DNA from 3 places in the Rhizobium sp. KNZ2-6A genome. Region 1 is predicted to be linked to each of the others. Evidence: predicted binding sites of a transcription regulator. Region 1 holds the regulator's gene; each other region holds the start of a gene.
The links. The regulator PhoB, encoded in region 1, activates phosphate uptake and scavenging genes when phosphate is short. The targets are predictions, from matches to a motif close to TGTCATNNANCTGTCAT.
Positions count from the first base shown of each region.

Region 1 (7,472 bases):
GGCCACGCAGGAACTCGTTGGTCGCGGGACGGATGCCGCCCTCGCCCTGAACCGGCTCGATCAGGATCGCGGCCGTCGCGTCGGTGATGGCCGCGCGAACGGCATCGAGGTCACCGAACGGCACCTGATCGAAACCCGGCGCCTTCGGGCCGAAGCCTTCGATATACTTCTCCTGGCCGCCGGCGGCGATCGTCGCGATCGTGCGGCCGTGGAAGGCGCCTTCGAAGGTGATGATGTGGAACTTTTCGGGATGTCCCTTGGCGAATTGATAGCGCCGCGCCGTCTTGATGGCGCATTCCAGCGCCTCCGCGCCCGAATTGGTGAAGAACACCTTGTCGGCGAAGGTCACTTCCGTCAGCCGCTTCGACAGCTTTTCCTGGCCGGGTACTTCATAGAGGTTGGACAGGTGCCAGACCTTGTCGGCCTGCGCCTTTAGTTCGGCAACCAGATGCGGATGAGCATGACCCAGCGAATTGACCGCAACGCCGGCTGCGAAATCGAGATAGCGTTCGCCATTTTCGGTAACCAGCCAGACGCCCTCGCCTCGCTCGAACCGCAGCGGAGCACGCAGATAGGTATCGTAAAGCGGCGCGGTCTCTGCCATGGCATGTCTCCTCGATCACAACCCTAAGGACCAATCGCTTCCATTCGATGAAACGGGTCCGAAAAAATCAAAAATGCCGCCTTGCGGCGGCCTGGGCACTATTGATGTTTTGCACCGCGATGTCAACAAAACTGGCGATTTAGCAGGTGCGAGAAAGCGCTGGCGGCCAAAAGAGATGCGTTCGGCACTGCCTATTGCAGAAATGCCACGCCGGGGCAGCAAGTTGGGGAAAACCTCGAAATCGATTCCTCAAGATTCCCGCGACTCTTGTCACGGAGTCAGCCTCACACTAGGTTAAAAACCAATTGCTAGACTGCATGCGGCGGAACTAGTCACCACAATTTTAAAGCGTTTCGTGCCTCGATCCCATGCGAGGCAATGGTGAGGGATTCTGCCATCGGAAACGCGACAGCGGAGACAGGGCATGAATTGGACAGACGAACGCGTCGAGAAGCTGAAGAAGCTATGGTCCGAAGGGTTAAGCGCCAGCCAGATCGCTGCGCAGCTTGGCGGCGTGAGCCGTAATGCCGTCATCGGCAAGGTGCACCGCCTGAACCTTCCCGGCCGAGCGAAGGCGGGCGGCACGGCGACTGCGGCACGTACGCCGAAGCGCAGCAGTGCCGCGCCCCGCGCTCCGAATTACACGTCTCGCGTCGCAACCCGCACGATTACCCGCCAGCAGGGCGCGACCATGCTGAAGGAAGAAATCGAAGTCGATGCCGTCAACGAGATCCAATATCGCCCGGCCTCGAACGTCGTCGTTCCGATTTCCCGCCGTCTCGGCCTGACGGAGCTTACGGAGCGCACCTGCAAGTGGCCGGTGGGCGACCCGCTGAAGGACGATTTCCACTTCTGCGGCAACGAAAGCCCGGATTCATCGCCCTATTGCACCTACCATCAGCGCCTGGCCTACCAGCCAGTGCACGAACGGCGTCGGCCGGCTCAGCCGCGCGGCTGAGATGCTCAGAGCATTCCCGCATCCCGGACGGAAAACCGCTCCGCACTTTTCCTGGAAATGCTCCCATGACTGAGATAAAGAAACGGGCCCTTCGGGGCCCGTTTTCTGTTTCCGCCGCTACTGCATAATTCCCTAAATCGAAATCGATTTAAGGGAAAATTATGCAGCATTCCAAGGTGTTACAGCGACCTTAGCACGTCTTGAAAGACGCGCGGCGCTGTAATGTCGAGTGCCTGATCGGGTATTCCCGCTCAGGCTTCCATGGAGTAGCCCGCGCCGCGAACGGTGCGGATGACATCCTGCATATTGGAGAAATTGAGCGCCTTGCGCAGGCGGCCGACATGGACGTCGACAGTGCGTTCGTCGACATAGATATCGTGCCCCCATACGCCGTCCAGCAGCTGCGAGCGCGAGAAGACGCGGCCCGGCGAGGACATCAGGAATTCCAGCAGGCGGAATTCCGTCGGCCCCAACCGCACTTCGCGGCTCTTGCGGTGGACGCGATGGGTTTCGCGGTCCAGCTCGATATCGCCGCAACGCAGCACCGTGGAGAGAACCTCCGGTCGGGCACGCCGCAGCATCGCCTTGACGCGGGCCATCAGCTCCGGCGTCGAGAACGGCTTGACGACATAATCGTCCGCGCCGGTGGAAAGCCCGCGCACGCGCTCGCTTTCCTCGCCACGGGCCGTCAGCATGATGATCGGCAGGCGCTCCGTCTCCGGCCGCATACGCAGCCGGCGGCAGAGCTCGATGCCCGATACGCCGGGGAGCATCCAGTCGAGGATCAAGAGATCGGGGATGCGCTCCTGGAGACGCAGCTCGGCCTCATCGCCTCTGAGGATCGTGTCGACCTCGAAGCCTTCGGCCTCAAGATTGTAGCGCAGCAGAACGCTCAGCGCTTCCTCGTCTTCTACAACAGCAACTCTCGGAACCATGCGCCTTTGGTCTCCTTTTTCGCTTCCAGATTATTCCGTCACCGCGCCGACGGTATTGGCGGTATCGTCCTTCGGGCGCTCGCCTTCCGGCTGCGCGCCTGTCGCCATGTAATAGATCGTCTCGGCGATGTTGGTGGCATGGTCGCCGATGCGCTCGATGTTCTTGGCGCAGAATAGAAGATGCGTGCAGGTGGTGATATTGCGCGGATCTTCCATCATGTAGGTCAGCATCTCGCGGAAGAGCGAGGTGTACATGGCGTCGATTTCCTCGTCGCGCTCACGGATCGATACGGCCTTGTCGGGCGAACGGGTGGCGTAGACGTCCAGAACTTCCTTGAGCTGGCTCAGCGCCAGTTCGGAGAGGTGCTCGATGCCGCGGGCGAGACGACGCGGAACGCCGGTGCCTTGCACGGCGATGACGCGCTTGGCGGTATTCTTGCCGAGATCGCCGACGCGCTCCAGATCGGAAGCGATGCGGATCGAGCCCATGATCTCGCGCAGGTCGGCGGCCATCGGCTGACGACGGGCGATGGTGACAATCGCCTTGTCGCCGACCTCGCGCTCGGCATGGTCGAGAACGACGTCGTCTGAGATGACCTTCTGCGCAAGGGCGGCATCGCTTTGGACCAATGCGCGTACGCTGTCGCTGACCATCTGCTCGGCCAGGCCGCCCATTTCCGCAATGCGGCGCGTCAGGAACTTCAGGTCTTCGTCATAGGCAGAGAGAATGTGTGTGGAGACCATTTTTCTATCCTCAAGGTGAACTGTGTGAAAGGGTCCGCGCGCCTGCCATCATCAACCAAAACGGCCCATGATGTAATCCTGCGTGCGGTAATCGTCGGGATTGGTGAACATTTTATCGGTGTCGTTCTCCTCAACCAGATGGCCGAGATGGAACATTGCGGTGCGCTGCGAAACGCGGGCTGCCTGCTGCATGGAATGCGTCACGATGACGATCGTGAAGTTTTCCCGCAGCTCATGAATAAGATCCTCGACCTTGGCGGTTGCGATCGGATCGAGCGCCGAGCACGGCTCGTCCATCAGGATGACTTCCGGACTGACGGCAACGGCGCGCGCGATGCACAGGCGCTGCTGCTGACCGCCCGAAAGGCTCGTGCCGGCATCATGGAGCCTGTCCTTGACCTCGCCCCAAAGACCCGCCTTCTGCAGGCTGGTCTCGACGATATGATTAAGATCGGCCTTGGAGCGATGCAGGCCATGGATGCGCGGCCCATAGGCGACGTTCTCATAGATCGACTTCGGAAACGGGTTGGGCTTCTGGAAGACCATGCCGACGCGCGCGCGCAGCTCCACCACGTCGATGCTGTTGTCGTAGACGTCCTGATCGTCGAGCGTGATCTTGCCGGTGACGCGGCAGGTCTCGATCGTGTCGTTCATGCGGTTGAGGCAGCGCAGGAAGGTGGACTTGCCGCAGCCGGAAGGGCCGATGAGCGCCGTCACCGTATTGGCGCGGATCTTCAGGTTGACGTCGAAGAGCGCGCGCTTGTCCCCATAGAAAACCGAGACGTCCTGGCCGATCATCTTGTAGGGGATCGTGGTCATCTTCTTGGCCAAGGCTCTTTCGCTTGCGGCTTCGCTCATCATGTTCATTCCTCGGCCCTCCCTTACCAGCGCCGTTCGAAGCGGCGGCGCAGCAGGATGGCGCCGATGTTCATTGCGACGAGGAAGAAAAGCAGGACGATGATGGCGCCGGACGTTCTTTCGACGAAGGCACGCTCGGCTTCGCTGGCCCACATGTAGATCTGCACCGGCAGCGCCGTCGAGGGATCGAGCGGCGATGTCGGATAATTGGCGACGAAGGCGACCATGCCGATCAAGAGCAGCGGCGCCGTCTCCCCGAGCGCATGGGCAAGCCCGAGGATGGTGCCTGTCAGGATGCCTGGCATGGCGAGCGGCAGGACATGATGGAAGACCACCTGCATGCGCGATGCGCCAAGACCGAGCGCGGCGCTGCGGATCGACGGCGGCACGGCGCGCAACGCAGAACGCGTCGCGATGATGATCATCGGCAGCGTCATCAGGCTCAAAACCAGCCCGCCGACGAGCGAGGCAGAGCGCGGCAGCCCCATCATGTTGATAAAGACCGAGAGGCCCAGCAGGCCATAGACGATGGAGGGCACGGCGGCGAGATTGTTGATATTGACCTCGATCAGGTCCGTCAGCCGGTTCTTCGGCGCGAACTCCTCCAGATAGATCGAGGCGGCAACGCCGACCGGCAGAGCGAGCACGAGTACGGTCAGCATCAGATAGAGCGAGCCGATCAGCGCGACGCCGAGACCGGCGGCTTCCGGACGGCTGGAATTGCCCGACACGAAGAGACCATTATTGAACGCCTTGTGCAGGGCTCCGCTTTCGCTGAGCTGCTTCATCCAGGAGACCTGCCGGTCGGATATCTTGCGGTCCTTCTCGTCGACGGCGAGATCGATCTGGCCCTTGTTGGCGGAATCGATATTGGCGCTGGCAAGGAAGGTGACGCTCTCAGTCGTCCCCATGATCGAGGGGTTGGCGACGACCTTGTCGCGCAACACGATCCTCGCGCCCTCAGATACCATCGCCGTCGCCTCGCGGACAAGCGCACGATTGGCGGGATCGATATTCAAGGCTTTCACCAGCGCGTCACGCACCAGAACCGGGTAATTGGCTGCTATCAGCACCTTCGGATCGGTAACCCGCTTGGCCGTGGGGTCGATCACCTTCTCGGTGAATTCGATCGGCAGGGTGATCGATGTCTGAACAAAGGCGGTGTAGCCGGTGCGCACCACGGTCGAGACCAGGATGGCAAGGAAGACGAGGCCGAAGATAACGGCCGTGACGCCATAGGCGCGGAAGCGGCGCTCGGCGGCATAGCGCCGCTTGATGCCGATATCACGCCGCACTGGGGCGCCGGGTGTGAGCCCACGCGGCATATTCGACACCGGGGAGGATACGACATCGCTCATTCGTATTGCTCCCTGTAGCGGCGGACAACGTAGAGGGCATAGACGTTGAGGCACAGCGTCAGGCAGAACAGGGTAATGCCGAGCGCAAAGGCGACGAGCGTCTGGGGCGAGGTGAATTCCAGATCGCCGGTCAGCTGGTTGACGATCTTCACGGTCACGGTGGTCATGGGCTCGAAGGGATCGAACTGCATGCGGGCGGCGACGCCGGCGGCCAGCACCACAATCATCGTTTCGCCGATCGCGCGCGAGGCGGTCATCAAGAGCGCGCCGACGATACCCGGAAGCGCTGCCGGCAGCAGGACGCGCTTAACCGTTTCCGAGCGGGTGGCGCCGAGGCCGAGCGAGCCGTCGCGCAACGATCGCGGCACGGCCATGATGATATCATCCGACAGCGAGGAAACGTAAGGGATGAGCATGACGCCCATGACGAAGCCCGCCGTCATCACGCTCTGAGCCTCGATGAAGCTTCTGTAATTTCCCGTCAACATACCATCGATTTCGGCCGAGATGTCCCTGAGGAAGGGACCGACGGTGACGAGGGCGAAGAAGCCGTAGACGATCGTCGGAATGCCAGCCAGAACCTCCAGCATCGGCTTGGCAACGGAGCGGACGCGCGCCGAGGCATATTCGGCCATGTAGATCGCGGCGAACAGGCCGATGGGCACGGCGAAGAGCATGGCAACGAGGCCGATATAGATCGTGCCCGCCAGCAGCGGTATCAGACCGAAGGTACCCGAGGTCAGCGAGCCGGCGCCGGTAAAGCGCGGATCCCAGACTGTTCCGAAAAAGAACTCCTTCGCAGGCACCATGCTGAAGAAGCGCGCCGCTTCCGAAAGCATCGAAACGGCGATGCCGACCGTCGTCAGCACGGCGATGGAGGAGGCGACGATCAGCGCGCCGAGAATGACCTGTTCGACGCGGTTGCGGGCACGGAAACGCGGAGCGATGACGCGCAGGCCATAGAGCGAGCAAAGCAGCGCCAAAAGGATTGCGACTGCGGACATCACCATCCGGCTGATTTCGCGCATATCGTTGTATTTGTTGGCGGCGTCGATCATGTAGCCGGTGGGACGGACCGCGAGCGGCACGCCCTTCTGCGCCAGCAGCAATTGCAGGTCGGCCGTGCCGCGGGCAACTTCGGCAAGCTCCTGGCTATCCAGCAGGCGCATGCCGCGGGCGATGCTGCGCACCATGCCGTAGCTGAGATTGAGCTCCGCCTGCGGCAGAGACCTGACCTCATCTGGAAAGGATTTCGTCACCACGCGATCGATGACGATAGGGCTGACGATCAACCACACACAGACGAGCGCGAGAGCCGGAAGCACCGCCCATATGGCGGCATAAGCACCGTAATATCCGAGCCGGGAATGCATGGACGAGGACCCGCCGCCCGACAGCGCAGCCGCCCTCACCCGCCCCAGCACGAAAGCGGAGGCGCCGATGACCGACAGGCACAGCAGCAGCAGCGATACACTCATTCCCATTCCCCGGCGAACGCCGGCGCAGCCATGGGGCCGCGCCGCCGCTCAATCCTTACGCATTCACATGATCTTCCCATCCGCGAAATCCTTGCGGATCCGGTCGCGCTCGGCATCCGGCGCCGGCACGAGGCCATATTCCGCCAGCGGGCTGTCCGGTCCGATCATCTGATCGCTCGTGAAGAAATCGACATATTCCTTGAGGCCCGGGATGACGCCCAGATGGGCCTTCTTGACGTAGAAGAACAACGGCCTCGACACAGGATAGGTGCCGTCGGCAATCGTCTGGCCCGAGGGCACGATGCCGCCGACGGTGGCGACCTTAAGCTTGTCGGCATTGTTCTGGAAGAAATAGAGACCGAAAACACCAATGCCATGCTTGTTGGCATTGATGCGGGCCAGTGTCTCCGGATAGTCGCCGTCGATGTCGACAGCAACGCCGTCCTTGCGCACGGCAATGCACTTTTCTGCCTGCTGGTCGGCCGCCTTGACCGCAGCCTTGATCGCATCAACCGCGCCGGAGGCCTTGCAGCCGGC
Region 1 is NZ_JBNDIC010000016.1:20,398-27,869, reverse strand. It holds gene ACPYOP_RS13435 (acetylornithine transaminase) at 1-604, opposite strand, end outside; gene ACPYOP_RS13430 (GcrA family cell cycle regulator) at 1,029-1,562, shown strand; gene phoB (phosphate regulon transcriptional regulator PhoB) at 1,814-2,497, opposite strand; gene phoU (phosphate signaling complex protein PhoU) at 2,528-3,241, opposite strand; gene pstB (phosphate ABC transporter ATP-binding protein PstB) at 3,293-4,108, opposite strand; gene pstA (phosphate ABC transporter permease PstA) at 4,123-5,457, opposite strand; gene pstC (phosphate ABC transporter permease subunit PstC) at 5,454-6,935, opposite strand; gene ACPYOP_RS13400 (substrate-binding domain-containing protein) at 6,999-7,472, opposite strand, start outside.

Region 2 (7,472 bases), on a different contig from region 1:
CTCTTGGGGCTTCTACGCCTTTTTCCGCAAGACGCTGCCTGTCGGTGCCAATCAGGGCTTCTTCATCGAGGTGCTGCTGCTCTGCATTCCGGCAACGCTTTACATCGTCTATCTGGAGACGCACGGCGAAGGCCATTTCTACCAGACCGGCCTGTCGGACACCGCGCTTCTGCTCGGCTGCGGGCTTGTGACGGCGCTGCCGCTGATGATCTTCGCGAACGGCGCGAAGCTTCTCAGAATGTCGACCATCGGCATCATGCAGTACATCGTCCCGACGATGGTCTTCCTGATTGCCATCTTCCTGTTCAAGGAACCCTTCGGCACGACACAGCTGATCGCATTCTCGCTGATCTGGGCCGGTCTCGTGCTCTACAGCTGGTCGATGCTGCGTCAGAGCCGAGGACGCTAACGGCGCGATATGGTTAGCAAATCGCGAATCAGAGCTTAGAAATAACGGCCGCCTCGCCGCCGCGGTCGCCATGCGTCTCGGCGGCGTGCTTACGGATGGCCGGGATGATGTCGGCGATCTTGTCGATGACCAGCGGCTGGACGCGGTGGGCGGTATGGACGAAACCCTCTTCCGTCATGTGGCGGATGAGCTCCATCATCGGATCCCAGAAACCGTTGATATTGGCGAAGACCATCGGCTTTTCGTGACGGCCGAGCTGGCCCCAGGTCATGATTTCGACGATCTCTTCCAAGGTGCCGATACCGCCCGGCAATGCCACGAAGGCATCGGCGCGCTCGAACATACCATGTTTGCGCGCATGCATATCAGGCGTTATGATAAGCTCGTCGAGCTGACCGAGCGAATGGCGCGTCGCTTCCATGTCGACGAGAAATTCCGGGATGATGCCGGTGACCTGGCCGCCATGCGACAGGACACCGCTTGCGACGGCGCCCATGATGCCTTTCGTTCCGCCGCCATAGACCAGGCGCAGGCCGCTTTCGGCAATGCTTTTGCCTAGCTCGCGGCCGGCAGCCATGTGAGAGGGATCGCGCCCCGGCCTTGAGCCGCAATAAACGCAAATGGATCGAATTGGCGTGGAATCGTCGGTCATGGTTCCAAACAACTATGCTGCAGATGCTCAGTCAAGATTTTTCAAAGGAAAACTTGTGCCGGGACATGCGAAAATGGCTGAGAAAGCTTGTAAAAGCAGGCGAAATCGCTAGCAATTTTAGGAGTTGCGACGACTTCGCCGCGTGGAGATGAATAATGATGAAGAACCGTGCCGGTTGGCTGGCTCTGTTGGTGTTGGCAATTGCGACCCTGTTGATGGTCTTTTTCGTGATGCCACGCATCAACGGCGACAAGAATCCGATCGGCAGCGCCGTCAATCAGGCCGGCGACACGGTGAAGAATACGATCGACGAAAACGCGCAAAAGGCCGGCGATCCCGCGAATAAAGCCACGCAGAATGCCGCATCGGGCGCCGTCAACACCGCCGATCTTGCCAAGAAGCTGACCAACCTGACAGGCGCGGCCACGGCCTCGCTTACCGATCTCAAGGCGCTGTTCAAGGATGGCGCCACCCCGGCGCAGGACGTCTTCGCGGCTGCAAAGACGAAGGCGATCACGGCGCTGCAGTCGATCGTCGGCTTCGCCCTTCCGGAAGGCATCGACGCGGCAACGACGGGCCTTGTGAAGAAGATACAGGACGGGGCAGCCAAGGCGCTCGCCATCACTCAATCCCTCCCCGATAACGCCACCGAAGCCGGCGGCGCGATCGACAAGGCAATGGCGGTGCTGACTGGCCAGACAATGCCTGGGACCGACGCCGCTGGGAAGCCTCGAGTACCGTCGTTCGACGTGCTGCGCGTCGAGCCGGATGGTTCCACCGTCATTGCCGGCTCGGCCGAGCCGAACGCGAAACTGGAGATCGTCGACGGGGAAAAAGTGGTCACCACGACCAATGTCGGCCCCAGTGGCGACTTTGCCGCCGTCCTCGACAATCCGCTGCCGCCCGGCGACCATGAATTGATGCTGCGGGCAACCGGCAAGGACGGCAAGGTTGCCACCTCCGAGGAAGTCGCAACGGTCTCCGTGCCGAAAGACGATTCGACACAACTTCTCGCCATGGTCTCCAAGCCGGGCGCCGCGAGCCGCATCATTACCGCGCCCTCGGTCAAGCAAGGTCGTTTGGCGTCCGCCGAGTCCAATGGGCAGGCTGCCGACCCGCAGGCGAAGGCAACAGATGCCAAGCCGCAGCAGGACGGCGCGGTTGTCGCATCCGCCAACCCCGCCGCCGGCACGGCAGCGCCGCCGGCGGCGAAGACGGGTGCGGGTCCGGACGCCGTGGTCAACGCCGTCGAAATCGAAAACGACCATATCTTCGTTGCCGGCAGCGCGAAGCCGAATTCTAAGGTGCGCGCCTATGCCGACGACAAGCTCATCGGCGAGAGCGTTGCGGAAGCGGACGGCCATTTCGTCATCGACGGACCGATGCCGCTTGCCGTCGGCGATCACAAGATCCGCGTCGACGTGCTCGACGGAGCGGGCAAGGTCATCGTTCGCACCAACGTCAACTTCACGCGACCGGAGGGCAATCAGGTGACGGTGGCGGCCCAGACGCCGGCTGCCGCCAATAGCCCGGGACAGGTGGCGACCACGAGTATGGTGCCGCTCGACGAGGGCGAGCTCGCCAAGCTCAAGGAAGGCGCCGGCAAGGCCTTCGCACTGCTCAAGAGCCTGTTTACCGACGGCAAGCAGCCAAATGTGGAACAGCTCGCCGCGGCTCGCTCCGGCACGGAAATCGCCCTGAAATCGCTTTCGGAATTTCGCCCGTCGATCAATGCCACCGCGGACCTGAAGAAGACCGCGGCCGACGCCGCAAGGGCCGCTGCCAAGGCGCTGGGCGTATTGGAGCTTCTGCCGAAGGATGCAAAATCGGTCGGTGCGGCGCTGCCAGGCCTCGAGCAGCTTGTCGCAGTCGTTACCGCTCCCGCGCAGACGTCGCCGGCACAGCCGAACGTGGAGGTTTCCTCCAGCGAAAGCGGCCCGAAAACGCTGGAGCAGGCACCGCTTTCGCAGGACACCAATGCCGTCATCATTCGCCGTGGCGATACGCTCTGGCAGATTTCCCGCCGCACCTATGGTGCCGGCGTGCGCTACACGACCATCTATCTGGCGAACGAGGACAAGATCAACAATCCGGACCGGATCCTTCCCGGTCAGGTCTTCGGACTGCCGAAGGATGCGCTGCCGAATGCCGAGGAACTTCACCGCAAGCGGCTGTCCGGCGAACATCTCTAGGTCATCCAGCGGGACCATCATCATCGGCCAGGCGCCACCAGCGCCTGGCCGATGCTTTTATGCGTCAAAAAAATAGTGTAAGCGTCGCGCGACCTTCATCGCCTTCGCCGAACGGCCTTACCCGCATGCGAAGGTTTCACAGCCAGCCGCGCAATAGTTGCCGCGCCAGGCTGTCCCAATCATTCGCCGGAGACGGGCATGGCTGACCGCAATAAAACAATATCGGCGGATTCCAGCAATCCGATGAACACGATCGTCAATCTCTGGCCCTATATGTGGCCGAGCGGGCGCATGGACCTGAAGATGCGCGTCGTCTGGGCGACCGTCTTCCTGCTGGTCTCCAAATTCTTCCTGCTGCTGGTTCCCTATTTCTTCAAATGGTCCGTCGATGCGCTGAACGGCAAGCTCGACATGCAGGGCATCCTGCCGGCCTTCATGGTCGGCGCCATCGCATTGATCGTCGCCACCAACCTGACCCGCCTGATCCAGCTTGGCCTCAACCAGCTGCGCGATGCGCTGTTTGCGAGCGTCGGCCAATATGCGGTGCGCCAGCTCGCCTACAAGACATTCGTCCACATGCACGAACTGTCGCTGCGCTTCCATCTGGAACGAAAGACCGGCGGCCTCTCGCGCATCATCGAACGCGGTACAAAGGGCATCGAGACCATTGTCCGCTTCACCATCCTCAATACGTTCCCCACCTTCATCGAGTTCCTGCTGACGGCCATCATCTTCTGGCGCGGCTACGGCTTCTCCTATCTTGCCGTGACGGCGGTGACCGTCTGGCTCTACATTTGGTTCACCGTCAGGGCGAGCGACTGGCGCATCTCCATCCGCCGCACGATGAATGACAGCGACACGGACGCCAATACGAAGGCGATCGATTCGCTTCTGAACTTCGAAACCGTCAAATATTTCGGCAACGAGGAGATGGAGGCCAAGCGCTTCGATCAGTCGATGGCGCGCTATGAGAAGGCGGCCACCAGCGTCTGGACATCGCTCGGATGGCTGAACTTCGGCCAGGGCGTAATCTTCGGTCTCGGCACGACGGTCATGTTGGTCATTTCAGGCTGGTCGGTTCTGAACGGCCACCAGACGGTCGGCGACTTCGTCTTCATCAATGCGATGCTGCTGCAGCTCTCGGTGCCGCTGAATTTCATCGGCTTCGTCTATCGCGAAATACGCCAGGGGCTGACTGATATCGAGGAGATGTTCGATCTGCTTGAGGTCAGGCCTGAGGTGGTCGATGCCCCCGGCGCCAAGGAACTTGTGATCGGCAGCGGCGCGATCTCCTTCAAGGACGTGCATTTTGCCTATGATCCCGCAAGGCCGATCCTGAAGGGCATTTCCTTCGAGGTGCCCGCCGGCAAGACCGTCGCCGTGGTCGGGCCTTCGGGGGCCGGAAAATCGACGCTGTCGCGCCTGCTCTACCGATTCTACGATGTACAAAGCGGTTCCATCACCCTCGATGGTCAGGACCTGCGCACCGTGACGCAGAAAAGCCTGCGCAATGTCATCGGCATGGTGCCGCAGGATACAGTGCTCTTCAACGATACCATCGCCTACAACGTCCGCTACGGACGGCCGGGCGCAAGCGATGCCGAGGTGACGGCGGCGGCCGAGATCGCGCAGATCGGCGAGTTCATCCGCAACCTGCCCGAAGGCTTCGATACGAAAGTCGGGGAACGCGGCCTCAAATTGTCGGGCGGCGAGAAGCAGCGCGTCGCGATCGCCCGCACCATTCTCAAGGCGCCGCCGGTCCTGATCCTCGACGAGGCGACCTCGGCGCTCGACACGACGACCGAGCGCGAAATACAGGCCGCCCTCGACGTCGTTTCGAAGAACCGCACGACATTGGTCATCGCGCACCGCCTTTCGACGGTGATCGGCGCGGACGAGATCATCGTGCTGAAGAGCGGCGTGATCGCCGAGCGCGGCACACATGCGGATCTTCTGGCGCAGAATGGACTATATGCCTCCATGTGGAACCGACAGCGCGAGGCAACGCAGGCCGAGGAACATCTGAAGCAAGTGCGCGAAAGCGACGATCTCGGCGTGGTCGACCGGCTGGCGCCCGCAAACTGAGGCACTCCCGCAAAGACTGCCACAAGCGGCTCCGCCCCGAGGAAACGACACAACGAGTTATGCACGGATCGTTGTCACGAGGTTGAGATGACAGCTTGCTAGGTACGAGGGTCCTTTCAACGGAGCCCCCCAAAATGCGTACTATTGCCAAAGCTTTAAGCATATTGCTCGTCGTCGGCCTTGCCTCGCCTGTTTTCGCCGAGGATGCCAAGCCGTTCGCGGATGCCAAGGAGATCAACCTCCTCAACCTGCTGCCGCCACCGCCCGCCAATGATTCCGCGCAGATGAAGGCAGAGCTGGGCGAAATCCTGACGATCCAGGTGACCCGCACACCGGAAATGGCGGCGCGCGCCGTGGCCGACGCGGAAGAGAATGTCTGGCGCTTCTCCGACGTCATCGACAATCCGAAATTCACCAAGGAAAACCTGCCGAAGTTCTCGGCCTTCTTCGATCGCATCGTTGAAACCGAAGGCGCCGTCGTCGATCCGGCCAAGGATGTCTGGAAGCGCCCGCGCCCGCATCTCTACAGCGATCTCGTCAAGCCGATCGTGCCGCTCTCCAAGTCCGGATCCTATCCATCCGGCCACGCCACGCTCGGCACGCTGATGGGCATCGTGCTGTCGAACATGGTGCCGGAAAAGCGCGCCGTCATCATGGCGCGTGCCTGGGAATACGGCCATAACCGCATCGTCGGCGGCATCCATTACGCGTCCGACATCGAAGCCGCCCATATTGCGGGCACCGTCATCGCCGAAACCATCATGACGCATGACGACTACAAGAGCGAATATGAAGGCGCCAAGGCTGAGCTGCGCGCCGCTCTCGGCCTCTGATTTCAGCCTGGAGCGGTTCGGTTTTCATGGAATCTCCGAACTCTCCATCTCCTTATTTCCCAGCAATTCCGGATGGAAACAACTGAGCATGCAAGGCCGCCGCTTCCGCCGGCGGCCTCTTCGTTGGATCCGACGCGAGTTTTCACGCGGCAACTCTTTTCAACACCGGGGATCGTTGGCATTTTGGCACAGCGCGGATTGCGCTGGGGGCGAGCATGCGAGAGCATTGCCCATGACAGCGTTTGCCTGTAGTCACGCTCGACTGGTAATCAGAGCAAGACTGCGTATCTTATTCGCATTCTTTTGACCGGCATGATTTCTTCCCGCGACCGCGACCCGGTTTTTGGTGAGGGTGCCCTAACGGAGTAGGCCATAGATGAGCTTATTGAACAGCGTACGCAACGTCATCGTTCCGGTACATAAGGAGGGCTATCCCTTCGTTGCAGGCTTCTTCGTCGCGTCGCTCGTGCTCGGCTGGATCTTCAAGCCGCTCTTCTGGATCGGCCTGATCCTCACGCTCTGGTGCGCCTACTTCTTCCGTGATCCCGAGCGCATGACGCCGCAGGACGACGACCTCGCAATATCGCCCGCTGACGGAAAAGTCTCGGGCGTGCAGATGGTGACGCCGCCGGCGGAACTCGATCTCGGCACCCAGCCGATGCTGCGCATCTCGATCTTCATGAACGTCTTCGATTGCCATGTGAACCGTTCGCCGATGCGCGGCCGCATCACCAGCATCGCCTATCGCCAGGGCAGCTTCCTCAATGCCGAACTCGACAAGGCCAGCGAACAGAACGAGCGCAACGGTCTCGTCATCGAAACCAAGCATGGCCAGATCGGCGTCGTGCAGATCGCAGGCCTTGTCGCCCGCCGCATTCTCTGCTTCGTCAACCCGAACGAGCCGCTGGATGCCGGCGAGCGCATCGGCCTGATCCGTTTCGGCTCGCGCCTCGATATCTTCCTGCCCGAGGGTGCGTCGGCGCGCGTCGCCATCGGCCAACGGGCGATCGCCGGCGAAACCGTCATTGCCGAATTCGGCTCGGCAAAGGGCGCAACCCTAAGTCGTCGCAGCTGAGCCCTGGAGCATTTCCGCTTTAAACCGAGTTGCGGAAATGCCCCATATCATTGTTTTCACGCAATTTTGAACGCCAACCTGCTTCGCGGTTTTGCCGAAATTGCTCTAGGAACACGAACGAGATGAAGACGCCTTTTCCGCCTTTCGAGCCGCATGGGCCCAATGACGAAGCGCGTGGACCGCGCCTTCGGGAAATCCCGCTGCGGCTGATCGTGCCGAACATGAT
Region 2 is NZ_JBNDIC010000011.1:109,480-116,951, forward strand. It holds gene rarD (EamA family transporter RarD) at 1-409, shown strand, start outside; gene ACPYOP_RS10345 (LOG family protein) at 438-1,061, opposite strand; gene ACPYOP_RS10350 (LysM peptidoglycan-binding domain-containing protein) at 1,217-3,253, shown strand; gene ACPYOP_RS10355 (ABCB family ABC transporter ATP-binding protein/permease) at 3,452-5,338, shown strand; gene ACPYOP_RS10360 (acid phosphatase) at 5,473-6,171, shown strand; gene ACPYOP_RS10365 (phosphatidylserine decarboxylase) at 6,548-7,246, shown strand; gene pssA (CDP-diacylglycerol--serine O-phosphatidyltransferase) at 7,369-7,472, shown strand, end outside.
Region 2: the regulator PhoB is predicted to act here: its motif matches at 5,415-5,431, upstream of ACPYOP_RS10360 (acid phosphatase).

Region 3 (7,472 bases), on a different contig from region 1:
TGGGCCTACCGCCCGGTCTGACGTTGAGCCGGCCTTGCTTGCCGACGGCGGAGCTGGGAATTGAGGGGCCTGCCGGAGACAGGCCCCTCAACATTCCCGGTCAGTAGACTTCGGGCACGTACATTTCCGGCGGAACCGGAATGCGATGATAATCTATATGCCGCAGGCGCTCGGGCAGAACGATTTCCGGCTTCGGTACGTTTTCGTAGGGAATCTGGTTCAGGAGATGCGCGATACAGTTGAGACGCGCTCTCTTCTTGTCGACGGCATGGACGACCCACCACGGCGCTTCCGGAATATGCGTGCGATCAAGCATTTCTTCCTTCGCCTTGGTGTATTCTTCCCAGTGCACACGGCTCTGTAGATCCATCGGCGAAAGCTTCCACTGCTTCAGCGGATCCTGGATGCGCATGTTGAAGCGGAATTCCTGCTCCTCGTCGGTGATCGAGAACCAGTATTTCAGGAGAATGATGCCGGAGCGAACCAGCATGCGCTCGAAATCCGGCACGGAACGGAAGAATTCTTCCAGCTCCTCGGGCGAGCAGAAGCCCATGACGCGCTCGACGCCGGCGCGATTGTACCAGCTGCGGTCGAACAGCACCATTTCGCCTGCCGTCGGCAGATGTGCGGCATAGCGCTGGAAATACCACTGGTGCTGCTCGCGCTCGGTCGGAGCCGGGAGTGCGACGACGCGGCAGACGCGCGGATTGAGACGCTGGGTGACGCGCTTGATCGCGCCGCCCTTACCGGCGGAATCGCGGCCCTCGAACAGTACGACGACCTTGAGTTTCTTGTACTGCACCCAGTCCTGCAGGCGCACGAGCTCGTGCTGAAGGCGGAAGAGTTCGCGGAAATAGATGCGGCGGTCGAGCGCCGTTTCGCCTTCGCCGATAAGGCCCTCTGCGACCAATTCGTCCAGCCGGTCCTCTTCGAGCTGCATCTCCAGCTCTTCGTCAAAACTATCGACGATCTCATCCTTGATGCGGCTGAGCGGATCCTGTGTTTCATCGGTCATTATGTGCCTCCTGCTTAGTTTTCATGTGACTGCTGTCTGCGGCCACGGAAAGCTGGCGCGGTCTTCGAACCTGCGCCGGCTATGATCTAGGTATTATTCGGCAGTCCAGCCGCCATCGACGGAAAGCGTCGTGCCGGTAATCTGCTTTGCGGCCTCGCTGCATAGGAAGACCGCAATGGCAGCAACTTCGTCGACGGTGACGAATTCCTTCGTCGGCTGGGCGGCGAGCAGTACATCGTGCTTGACCTGCTCTTCCGTCATGTTGCGCGCCTTCATCGTCTCGGGGATCTGCTTCTCGACTAGCGGCGTCCAGACATAGCCGGGCGCGATGGAATTGACTGTCACGCCGTTCTGAGCGGCTTCGAGAGCGATGGTCTTGGTGAGGCCGGTAATGCCGTGCTTGGCGGAGACATAGGCCGATTTGAACGGCGAGGCGACCAGCGCGTGCGCCGAGGACGTATTGATGATGCGGCCCCATTTGCGCGCCTTCATGCCGGGAATGGCGGCCTTGATGGCGTAGAAGGCGGCAAGCAGGTTGATACGGATGATCGCTTCCCACTTGTCGTCCGGGAATTCCTCGATCGGGGCCACGAACTGGATGCCGGCATTGTTGACGAGAATATCGAGGCTGCCGAAGGCTTCCTCGGCATCGCGCACCATGGATGTCACTTCCTCGCCATTCATCATGTTGGCGCCGGAGTAGCGGCACTTCACGCCGAAATCGGCTTCGATGGCAACCCGTTCCTTTTCGATCGCATCGGCATCGCCAAGACCATTGATCGTCACATTCGCGCCTTCGGCGGCAAAGGCGCGCGCGATCGCAAGGCCGATGCCGCTCGTCGAACCGGTGACCAGCGCATTCTTCGAAATCAACGAACCCATAATGCTACTCCCGCAATCGCTATGACATGGTTGGGTAAAGGGAAATGCTCAAGATGAGCGCACACTGCCAGCCGGATATGTCGCTTTGATAACAGTGGCAGTCCGCTCCCGCGCAACCGTTTGGCAGCTGACACTTCACTGTCATGCAACCGTGCAAGTTTTCGCTCCGGCGCCCGGCAATTTCCTCCAACGACGGACAATAAGATGAAGGTCGAAGACATTCTGAAGCATGCCTATGCGATGCCGCTGACCAATCCTTCCTATCCTCCGGGACCCTACCGGTTCTTCGATCGCGAATATATCATCATCACCTACCGCACCACCCGCGGGGCGCTTGAGGCCGTCGTGCCGGAGCCGCTTGAAATCGACGAGCCGCTGGTGAAATACGAGTTCATCCGCATGCCCGACTCCACCGGCTTCGGCGATTATACCGAGACCGGACAGGTCATCCCCGTGCGATATCGCGGGCAGCGGGGCGGCTATGTCCACTCCATGTATCTGGATGACGATGCGCCGATCACCGGCGGCCGCGAGATCTGGGGCTTTCCCAAGAAGCTGGCCAATCCGAAGATCGTCAACGAAGGCGAAGTCATCGTCGGCACGCTGCATTACGGCAGCGTCCTCTGCGCCACGGGAACGATGGGCTACAAGCACAGGCCGGTCGATCAGGGGCCGCTTCTGGCCGCCCTGTCGGAACCCAACTTCCTGATCAAGATCGTGCCGCATGTCGACGCCACCCCGCGCATCTGCGAGCTCGTGCGCTACTATCTGGCCGAGATCACCATCAAGGAAGCCTGGACTTCGCCCGCCGCGCTCGATCTCAGGCCGCATGTCATGGCCGATGTCGCGCGGCTGCCGGTTCTCGAAGTGGTGTCGGCCGTTCATTTCACCGCCGATCTGACCCTTGGGCTTGGCGAAGTCGTTCACGACTATCTCGCCGAGCGCAGGTAACTGAAAGCCTCATTGTTACACCATAATGGAGACGGACCGTGCTCGAACGAAACACCAAGGCCGCAGCCCCGACCATCCCGGAAATCGCCGCGCAATATGATCGCGTCGCCCTGGTCTTCCAAGGCGGCGGCGCGCTCGGTGCCTATCAGGCCGGCGTCTACCAGGCGCTTGCCGAAGCGGGATGCGAGCCCACCTGGCTTTCGGGCGTCTCCATCGGTGCCATCAACGCGGCGATCATCGCCGGCAACGAGCCGAGCCGCCGCCTGCAGCGCCTCGAACAGTTCTGGCAGATCATCTCCGGCCGCAAGATCTGGGCCTATACGCCGGAAGGCGATTTCTTCCGCGATATCCGCAACCGCGCCAGCTCATGGGTGACGATGACCATGGGCCAGCCCGGCTTTTTCAAGCCGCGCTTCCCCAATCCCTGGCTCGAATTGCCGGGAGCCGAGGGTGCGACCAGCTTCTACGATTCGGCGGAGCTGAAGAAAACGCTGGAGATGCTGATCGATTTCGACCTGCTCAACGATGGCAAGAAGCGCTTCAGCGTCGGCGCGGTGAATGTCCGCACCGGCAATTTCGTCTATTTCGATACCGACAATCTTCGCATCGGCCCCGAGCACATCATGGCGAGCGGCGCCCTGCCGCCGGCCTTGCCGTCCATCCGCATCGAAGGCGAATATTATTGGGACGGCGGCATCGTCTCCAACACGCCGCTGCAATATCTGCTCGATCAGGAAGAAGACCGCAGCTCGCTGGTGTTCCAGGTAGATCTATTCAGCGCCCGCGGCGCGCTGCCGCGCAGCATGCCGGACGTGCTGTCGCGTCACAAGGACATCATGTATTCCAGCCGTACGCGGCAGAACACCGACAATTTCAAGCGCATTCACGGGCTGAAGATGAAGCTCCTGGGTGCATTGAAGCGTGTTCCGAAGGATCAGTTGACCCCGGAAGAGGAAGAGCTGATCGCCGATTATTCCGACGCCGGCGTCGTCAACATCGTGCATCTGATCTATCAGCACAAGAACTACGAAGGCCACGCCAAGGACTACGAGTTCTCCGGCACTTCGATGCGCGAGCATTGGGACATGGGGCTGGAGGATACCAAGCGCACGCTGCGCCATAGCGAATGGCTGCTGCCGCCCTTTACCGACGATGCCGTCGCCATCCATGATCTGCACCGGGAAGATCCGGTCTGAGCCGATAGATCGCTGTCGGCCTTCAGCAGTCGTTGCGCCGGAGCGAGCTGCACTCAGCTCTGTTTGAGTCGGTGCCGATGGGCTGCCTGTTTGGCGCGATTGCCGCACATCGCCATGCTGCACCAGCGTCTGCGGTGGCCGCGCGTGTGGTCGACGAAAAGCAAGGTGCATGCGTGGCCCTCGCAGGCCTTCACGTCAGAGAAGTCCTCCGTGCAGACAAAGCGTCCCAGCGCTTCGCCGATCGGCAATAGCAGCGCTTCGGGCGAGCGCCATTTCCGCATCGGCTGAAAGCTGAATTTGCCGTTTTCGTCCGCCTGACCTGCGACGATCCGGGCGAAGCCTTCGTCGCGTTCCAGCAGGCGGTTCAGCGGCTCCAGTTCGTTCAAGGCATCCGATGTCAGCGGCTTTCCCTTGCGGGCAAGCACGAAGCTCCTGAACCATTCACGTAGACTTCTCGCCTGGTCGGCGACCTTGTCGAGCTCGCCGGGCAGGGCCTGTTCGCGCATGGCTGCGAGCGTCTCCCGTGGGACGAGGCCGGCATGTTGCAGCCAGCGCAGCAGGCCCTCTCCATCGTCGATCCAGTCGATCGGCACATCCACAGGCGTTGCGACCGAATTGAGGAAATCCAGCCCCAGCGTGTCGCCAATGAAGATGGCGGGCGAGTGGTTGCCCATCGCTACTCCTTTCCGGCCGCAGGCATGCTGAACGGCCGCTCGAAAACATGATGGCTATATAACCTGTCAAAAGCCTCTTGACAAGTTACGCACATCAAGCGTAACCCTATTGACGTCATTGGAACGGTTACGCTTCGTTGCGGGGAAAGGCAGATGTCCTTAAAAAATGCAGATACTGTTCTTGCTCACGGCGTCTGCCCGAATGAACCCAGCCGAGAAAGATGATTTCCCGCTCGGTTGCTGGATGCTTGGCTGTTGCCATCGTTCGCACCGGGGTTGCCGCCGCCATCTAAAATCCTGGATTGATAACTCGAAAATTCGAATAGGAAGGTTACGAAAGGACCTTGTCATGGCTGATATCAAATATCGCACCGTCAACGTCGAAGGCGTCAAGGTCTTCTATCGCGAGGCAGGTTCGCCCGGCGCGCCCAAGCTGCTACTGCTGCATGGCTTCCCGACCTCCAGCCATATGTATCGCGACTTGATCCCGCTTTTGGCCGATCGCTACCATATTATCGCGCCGGATCTGCCGGGCTTCGGGCAATCCGATGCGCCGAAGGGCAGCAACACATTTGACAGCATCGCCGAGACGATCGACCGTTTCACCGAAATCGTCGGTTTCGATCGCTATGCCGTCTATGTCTTCGACTATGGCGCGCCGACCGGGTTCCGGCTGGCGGTGAAGCATCCGGAACGGATCACGGCGATCATCTCTCAGAACGGCAACGCCTATGAGGAGGGCCTAAGCGATGGCTGGAACCCGCTCCAGGCCTATTGGCGCGAGGCTTCGGAGGAAAACCGCAATGCGCTGAAGGTTTTCCTGGGGCCGGAAGCGACGATGTGGCACTACACCCACGGCGTTCCGGATACTGCCAGGATTTCTCCGGACAGCTATTCGCTCGACAGCTTCTATCTGGCGCGCCCGGGTGCGGAGAAGGTGCAGCTCGATCTCTTCGGGGATTACAAGAGCAATGTCGCGCTCTATCCGACCTTTCAGGACTACTTCCGCACTCATAAGCCGCGTCTGCTTGCGGTCTGGGGCAAGCACGATCCGTTCTTCCTGCCGCCCGGTGCCGAGGCCTACCGTCGGGACATTCCCGACGCGATCGTCAAATTCCTCGATACCGGCCACTTCGCGCTCGAAACGCATGCAGCCGAGATCGCAGCCGAAATTCGCGCTTTCCTCGGTTGATATCTGGCCTTGCCGCGCCGGCGAAAAGTCGGCGCGGCGGGCCGGCTCTGGCTTGAGTCGGTTAGGCTCCGGTCAATAAAGGTCTGGCCGTAGCCGAAGACTTCTCGATAGGTCGGGCGTTCGATGATGGGCGTCGACAGCACATGGACGCAGCTGGAGAGGAGGTCCTTCACGAACTGCAGCGCTCGCGTCGTTACCAATTGGACTGACGCGGATCAGCCGTGCGCTCTTTCCTGCTCGACGTCTTCAGGCAGATGGATTGTGACCATGGCGCCGCCCTCCGGCCGGTTTGCGAATTCCAGATGCCCGCCATGGGCGACTGCTATTGCCTGCACGACGGATAGGCCCAACCCCGTGCCGCCGGTTGCACGCGAACGCGAGGAATCGCCCCGCCAGAATGGATTGACGGCGACGGCGTCCATGTCCTGCGGAAATCCCGGGCCGCGATCGAGGACGCGGATGACGATGCTTTCATCCGGCAAAGTCTCGGTTTCGCATCGCAGCCAGCCGCCGTCGGCGGCATAGCGGCAGGCATTTTCGAGAAGCGCCAGAAGCGCCTGTCGCAGGCGGGGAGAATCCGCCGAGGTCCAGGCGGGCTGCAGATGCGTTTCAATTTGCAGCCTGCTTGCGTCCAGCATCGGCTTTGCCGAGGCAATGACCGTCTCGACCAATTGCGATGCATCGATACGCTGGCGCTCGACCACGAGCTTCTGACCGATGGCCAGAGACAAAGTGCGCAGGTCCTCGACAATCCGGCCGAGACCCTCGACCTGGAGGAGGAGGTCGGAAATGATCTTGCGATCCATCGGGAAAACGCCGTCGATCATGCTCTGCAGCGATCCTCGCAGGATCGTCAGCGGAGTTCTCAGTTCATGCGCGACTGCCATGTTGTTGAAGCGCAGCCTCTCTTCCATCGTCTCAAGGCTTGTTGCCAGCGCATTGAAGGTTTCGACAAGGCTCGCGACCTCGCGGGTGCTGTGGTGGGAGGTGGCAACGCGAACCGAGAAATCGCCCGATTTCAGCCCGTCGGCGACCGAGGTGAGTTCCTCAAGCGGGTTTGCAAGGCGCCGCGCTAAATAGACACCAATGAGGGCGCAGATCAAGGCGGAAAGCAGGCCGCCTATTAGCACGGAAAGCTGCACCTTGAAATCCGTCGGTTCGGTCAGCGAATTGAGGTGCTCAAACAGGAGCCTGAGGGAATCCCCGTCCGGAACCTTGTTCTCGCTGAGCATTGTGTAGGCCGCCGCGGCCCTTGGCGGCAGGGCGTCGGTGATGTTCTTTTCCAGATAGGAGGCATACCAATTGACCTCCAGATATGTCAGGCCGACGCTGAGGAGCAACATAGTGGCGGTGACGATGGCCGTGAGCGTGGCCAGCGGCAGACAAGGAAATCTTGGTATCTTCATCTCGGATCCGAAAAACGATAGCCGATGCCGCGCACTGCGGGAAAAAAGCCGTTCTGTCCCATTTCCTCCAGCTTGCGCCGAAGGTTGGAAATATGCGTGTCGACGGTGCGGACCAAGGCCTCGCTTTCGGGCAGGCAGGCATCGAGAATGTCGGCG
Region 3 is NZ_JBNDIC010000002.1:178,884-186,355, reverse strand. It holds gene ACPYOP_RS02355 (class I SAM-dependent methyltransferase) at 1-21, shown strand, start outside; gene ppk2 (polyphosphate kinase 2) at 101-1,015, opposite strand; gene ACPYOP_RS02345 (3-hydroxybutyrate dehydrogenase) at 1,109-1,897, opposite strand; gene ACPYOP_RS02340 (acetoacetate decarboxylase) at 2,102-2,848, shown strand; gene ACPYOP_RS02335 (patatin-like phospholipase family protein) at 2,887-4,044, shown strand; gene ACPYOP_RS02330 (CGNR zinc finger domain-containing protein) at 4,098-4,718, opposite strand; gene ACPYOP_RS02325 (hypothetical protein) at 4,846-5,007, opposite strand; gene ACPYOP_RS02320 (alpha/beta fold hydrolase) at 5,068-5,910, shown strand; gene ACPYOP_RS02315 (ATP-binding protein) at 6,126-7,316, opposite strand; gene ACPYOP_RS02310 (response regulator) at 7,313-7,472, opposite strand, start outside.
Region 3: the regulator PhoB is predicted to act here: its motif matches at 2,026-2,042, upstream of ACPYOP_RS02340 (acetoacetate decarboxylase).